DNA from 2 places in the Psychrobacillus sp. NPDC096426 genome. Region 1 is predicted to be linked to the other one. Evidence: riboswitches for the same ligand, from Rfam matches in the RefSeq annotation. Region 1 holds a riboswitch; the other holds the start of a gene.
The links. A riboswitch is a leader RNA that binds a small molecule or an ion and turns the genes downstream of it on or off. The one in region 1 is predicted to bind thiamine pyrophosphate.

Region 2: another riboswitch for thiamine pyrophosphate. It lies ahead of ACIQYS_RS12355 (YkoF family thiamine/hydroxymethylpyrimidine-binding protein); the one in region 1 lies ahead of thiT (energy-coupled thiamine transporter ThiT).

What each region holds. Positions count from the first base shown of each region.
Region 1 is NZ_JBIWEX010000026.1:45,742-48,940, forward strand. Features, by position in the region: gene ACIQYS_RS18490 (tryptophan-rich sensory protein) at 1-261, shown strand, start outside; gene map (type I methionyl aminopeptidase) at 289-1,038, opposite strand; gene thiT (energy-coupled thiamine transporter ThiT) at 1,086-1,667, opposite strand; TPP riboswitch at 1,731-1,822, opposite strand; gene ACIQYS_RS18505 (M20 family metallopeptidase) at 2,397-3,199, shown strand, end outside.
Region 2 is NZ_JBIWEX010000013.1:49,473-52,671, reverse strand. Features, by position in the region: gene ACIQYS_RS12365 (ABC transporter ATP-binding protein) at 1-389, opposite strand, end outside; gene ACIQYS_RS12360 (ECF transporter S component) at 382-960, opposite strand; gene ACIQYS_RS12355 (YkoF family thiamine/hydroxymethylpyrimidine-binding protein) at 965-1,546, opposite strand; TPP riboswitch at 1,628-1,733, opposite strand; gene ACIQYS_RS12350 (2-hydroxyacid dehydrogenase) at 1,856-2,815, shown strand; gene ACIQYS_RS12345 (bifunctional diguanylate cyclase/phosphodiesterase) at 3,005-3,199, shown strand, end outside.

The DNA of each region.
Region 1 (3,199 bases):
TTAACTTATCATGAACTAAGTGGGCTTTGGATAACAAAATCACTTTGGACCGTTATTTTCTTAACTATTGCCACGGCTATTGCCCTTCATTTCCGCTATCATTACAAAGACAGTGCAATTGTAGTTGTTTTTATTTGGGCATTTATTGGGCTTGCTGTTCGTCACCTGTTTAACGAATTACTCATATCGACTGCTTCTATATTTTTAAGCAGTGTGCTCGTTGTAGGTATCCTTTTCATCAAAAAAACGCCATCGAAATGATCATTTCGAGTGGCGTTTTTTCATTGGTTAATCTAATTTTGTTAATAAAATCGGTCCTTCTTTTGTTACTACAATTGTATGCTCGATTTGAGCTACCAACGACTTGTCAGGTGTGATGAACGTCCATCCATCTCCAGACTCTACAATATGTTCTGCCTTTTCGGATATAAAGGGCTCCACTGCGAGTACCATACCTTCTTTTAAAATCGTTGGATCCCATGCATCATAATAATTTAATACATGCTGTGGTGCTTCATGAAGTGATTTCCCAATGCCATGACCCGTTAAGTTCATAATAACGTGTAAATCATTGTCTTTCGCTTCTCTTGCTACTGCTTTGCCTATTTGGTTTAAGCGAGCACCTGCCTTCACTTTTAACATCGCACGGTTGAAGGCACTTTCAGCTACAGTACATAGCTTTTCTTTTTCTGGGTATCCATCACCTACAACAAATGAAATACCCGTATCCGCAAAGTATCCATCGTATGAACCAGACACGTCAATATTAACCATATCCCCTTCTTGGATGACACGTGATCCCGGAATTCCGTGCGCAACTTCCTCGTTCACACTAATACAAGTATATCCCGGAAAATCATATTCACCTTTTGGCCCTGAAATGGCACCTGTTTCTGCAAACATTTTCCCTGCAATTTCATCTAGCTCTTTTGTAGTGACACCTGGTTTTGTTGCGGCCTGCATCACATTGCGTACTTCTGCCACAATCCGACCAATTTTTTTTAACGCTTCTAACTCTTCATTTGTTTGTACAATCATCTATATAAGATCCCTTCTCCTTTAACTGTAGAATAATCATATCATATTTATACTCTATTCGGCAGTAAAAGGCGTGGTGCTCTTACGAATAAAACAGTACAAATAAATGCTGCAACTAAAAATACTGGAATCATATAAGTAGAGTTATAAATGACCGAATATAAAATAGGATTTTGATCTCCAGCATATTCACTAAAAAATAATATACCTGAAGTTACATGTGCTAAATAACGAAGAAAGGCTGCAACAAATGTACCCGCAATAACTGCTGTAGCCATTTTTTTCGTATCCTTGTCTTCCAAAGCCCTTATAAACGCAGGTCTAAAGAAACCGGCAAATCCGGCCACCATAAACGCGATAAAATAATCGATTCCTACTTGTAAAACGACAAATATAAATGATAGTGGAGCAAAGTAAGCACTGCCTGTTGCTACTTGCAATAAACCAATCAAAAATCCTGTGATTAGTCCTGCAACAACTCCACGTCGAAACGCAATTAAAATGACTGGTACAAGTACGAACGTAACCGATCCACCTTGTGGCATGCCAAACCCAATCATGTCTAATACATATCCTAAAGCTGCAAAAATAGCTATTTCCACTAACAATAATACACGTTGATTTCTCATTGTAATCCCCTTTTTTGCCCACAAAAAAACGACGCCTGGGATAGACCCAGACATCGCGCGATTGTCAGTTTCCATCCACATCCCTACGCAAGCATTAACTTACAGGTTCGAAGGGTACGATCTCAGCCGCATAAGCGACGCCCCTTGTGGTTATGAATTATTTAGTTCGAATTCATTGTAGCCCAATAAAATAAGGAATGCAACCCTTCTTTCTTCATTGGTATACTTATAGAAACAATCACAGTTGTTTATTATAGGGATAGTGTGTCCTTCGGATAGGTTCTTTGGGTTTGTTGCGTTGAGCGGTCTTTTTGTCGCGCTCGGGTAGTCTTTGTCGTGTTCGAAGGCTAGTTTGTCGCGTTCGCAGTGGATTTTGTCTTGTTCAACCATATACTGTAAGATTTGAAGCTGATTAGATTAGATAGCAATTTTCGTGAAATGGAGCGAAAGGGCGGCGACTTCGGCGGAGGCCAACAGGATGTTGTCACGAAGGCGTTGCCACACGATGTGGCGCTCCTAGCCTTTGTTCCTAAGTGAGACAGATGAGACTTCACAACGTACGCGCTAGCGGCGGAGCTGCAGCTGAAATCCTAGCGGTAAATTCTTTAAGACACAGTATCCCTATATAGCGAACCGAAACATCAAACTGTAAGTCTTCTTTTTTATCATAGAAAAGAAGATAGATAGTCAACAGAAGTGAGAAATAGTAAATAACGGAGGGGTTACTCAATGATAGAGTTATTAAAAAATTTAATACGTATTAAAAGTGATAATATCGAAGGAGCAAACGCGGCACTTTTATTTTGTAAATCTTGGCTCGAAGAACGAGGTATTGCTCCAGTTTTATATGAACATCATGCTAAATTCATTCTATTTGCAGAAATAGGTAGTGGAGAAGAATGTATCATATGGAACGGTCATGTGGATGTTGTCCCGGGTAATCCGGAACAATTCATCCCTTATTTAGAAGGCGATCTGTTGTATGGACGAGGATCTGCCGATATGAAAGCAGGAGTAGCAGCAATGATGCAAGCTTTCTATGAGCTTTCATTAGCTCCTCAAAAACTAACGAAAAAAGTACAATTGCATATTGTGACAGATGAAGAAACGTCGGGAGATACATCAAAATTTCTAGTCGATCAAGGATTTCACGGAGATTTCGTCATTTGCGGTGAACCAACCCAATTACATATTGGACTACAAGCAAAAGGTATTGTCCAATTAGATATCGTTTTAAAAGGAAAACCTAGTCATGGTAGTCGTCCATGGGAAGGAATTAATGCGATCGAGCAAGCTTTCCAATTCGATCAAGAAATACGGAAACTCTCTTTTTTATCTGCAAGAAATGCACTTTATGATTATCCATCTTTAAACTTGGCAAAAATACATGCAGGTGAAAGATTCAATGTAGTACCGGACAAGTGCGTACTGTCCTACGACATTCGCTTTGTGCCAGGACAACAAGCTGATAGTATTATTAAAGAAATAAAACACGCGGCTAGCAGTCACTTTCCTACTAGCAATGTGATAAT
Region 2 (3,199 bases), on a different contig from region 1:
GCCAACACTTCACGAATCCTTTTCTCCATTTCTTCTCGTTCCACATGTAAGTTTTCCAATGTAAAAGCAAGCTCTTCTTCGACTGTTTGCATGCAAAACTGCGTATCCGGATCCTGAAAAACTGTCGCAATTCGATGATTTATTTCCCCGGGAATAAAAGAAAGGCTATCTTTGTCAAAAAGTTTCACTTTACCGGATAAAATGCCATCACAATTATCTGGATACAAGCGATTACACAAATATAGCAATGTCGTCTTTCCACAACCACTCGGACCAGTGATAACTACTCTTTCATCGCGCTGAATGGTAAGTGAGAGATCTTCCAGTATCCATTTTTCCTCATCTGGATAACGAAAACTCACTTTTTCAAACCGAATAACCTCATGCACTAGCCTCACCTTTTTTCGCACGTGCAATCGCATATCCACGAAGTGAACCAGTCGCAAGTAGCCCATCAGCAACTGCTTTACCACCCACCCCGGCTAGTAATGCTCCGCTTAAGATTCGTATTCCAAACATCAGAGCTACGTAACCAGTGCTATAAACTGCAAAACCGCCTAAAAAATACCCATAAACAAAACTAAATATCGAAGACCCGACCCCTGCTAGCATCAGTACCCACATATCAAAAAGTTTGTAACGGGTAGTAGCAAACACCGCTTCCGCCCCTAAACCTTGCACCACACCAGAAAGTATTAAGCGAGGGCCAACTGCATTTCCAAGTAAGACCTCAATCGCTGCAGCAATCGTCTCCGAAACCACAGCAGCACCGGGTTTACGAATAATGTACATACATATAATTGATACGATAAACCAAATACCAAAAATCCATTCATACGCAATAGGACCGATAAACCCTGCCCAAATATTGCCGACATGCAAAAACAACAAATATACGATCCCAAACACGACTGCAAATAAAGACATCAGTACAATCTCTTTTAACTTCCAAGAGTTCAACATACTAAAGACCTCCGTGCGAAGGACTATTAATACTCATCGAAACCGTCATTACTAAATGTTTGTGTTCTTCGGGGCGGGCGCGCGTAAATGTCTCCTCGTAAAATGCGAACACATCATGAATATCTCCGTGAATACCGCTTGCATAATGCATCGATTCGTTGAAAACGCCACGTTCTTTTGCACGGTCTACTTCACGATATATGACGTCCATATAATTGGGGTTATTCATTGGATACAACGCAAACTGAGAAGACACGTATTGCTTCGTTAGATCGTTATTTGCGACTTCATCTCCTTTATCTAAATACGCGTCTCCTGCAGAATCACCCGGACAGCCAGCAGAAAAAGTCCCTGATAACGCAACATGTACTCCTGTTTTGGCTGCGTGTAGTGTTAGTGCTTTTGCGACATTAAACACATGCACTTGTTTCCCGCGAATGACCGTGGACACATCATCTGTATGCATCCACACATTCGACGTATCCGTTTCTTGAAGCACTCCTTTAATTACAGAAATAAAATCATTGGTCATTGGATGTAGCGAAAAACGAAATCCAACGATAGGGCTTAAACCGCATTGCATAATAAAAAACCTCCCGATAAATTTTCATAAAAAAAAGACTACATCCGTGAAGATGCAGCCACTTATCCAATATGAAAAAATCGGAAAGTCACCGCACTTCCTCACGCAGGTATTATCCTGATCGAGTTATAAGGGATCGGAGCAAACGCTCGCATCTCAGCCATAATGGGCACCCCTAGTGCAGAAACGGTATGTAGTTTTTTAAATGTGCCCCAAGTATACCTTACGAAAAAAATATTGTAAATATAGTTGAAAAATTTCATTAACTCGTCCATGCTTAAATTATTAGAACGTTTGGAGGTTTGAAGTTTGAAAAAAATATTTATTACTCGAAAATTACCAGATGAAATAGTAAATCCATTAAAAGAAAAGTTCGATGTAACGATGTGGTATAGCGAAGAAATTCAAATGACTTACGATGAATTAAAAACAGAAGCAAAAGATGCACATGCACTTTGGACAATGCTTTCAGATAAAGTAGATCGTGAAATGATAGAAAGTCTACCGAACTTAAAAATAATTAGTAACCTAGCAGTTGGCTACAATAATATTGATATCGAAGCAGCAAAAGAGCACGGCATCATTGTCACAAATACACCTGGGGTTCTAACGGAAACAACAGCGGATCTGACATTTGCCTTGCTTTTAGCGACCGCTCGACGCGTTACAGAAGCAGAACGTGCTCTTCGTGCTGGTAAGTGGAAATCATGGACACCAATGGGCCTTACTGGTATGGATATGTTTGGTGCCACACTTGGAATTATCGGTATGGGGCGTATCGGTGAAGCAGTAGCAAGACGTGCAAAAGGGTTTAATATGAAAGTACTTTACCATAATCGCACTCGCAAAATCGAGACAGAGGAACAATTTGGTTTTTCGTATGTAGAACTCGACACACTTCTTCAAGAATCGGATTTTGTTGTTTTATTAACACCGTTAACACCAGAAACAAAAGGATTAATTGGAGAACGTGAGCTAGGCTTGATGAAAGAAACTGCTGCAATTATTAACGTTGCACGTGGTGGAATTATTGACGAACAAGCACTATACGAAGCGTTAACTACAAATAAAATATGGGCTGCTGGACTTGATGTATTTGAAGTCGAACCGGTGCCACTGGATCATCCACTCCTAACATTGCCAAACGTAACTGTATTACCTCACATAGGGAGTGCAAGTATTCACACCCGCATGGCTATGATGCAGATGAATGCGGAAGCTATTGAAGCAGTTTTGGAGAACAAAGAGCCTGAGAATAGAGTAGTTTAAAAATACTAGCGAGCTTAATTAGTGACAATATAGAAGAAAAACAAGCACAGGAGTAATATTCTGTGCTTTTTTGACCTCTCCTATCTCATATGTAGATTCTAAACAAAATTCTCACTGAGCCGATACAAGGAGGGTGATTATTTTTTCAAATCATAAACAATATCGAATATGTAGAAAAGAGTGACGAGCATGTTCACTACTCCTTCTGGAGAACAATTTATCGAATTACATGGAAGTTATTCCATTTTACTTGTTTTCTTGTCGGTTATTATAGCTACAGTTGCTTCTTATACAGCAATATCAATGAATGATCGAGCGCAAAAAAATAGTTTTATTCCTCGAAATATTTGGCTAATGTTAGCATCTATCGCAATGGGTTTTGGA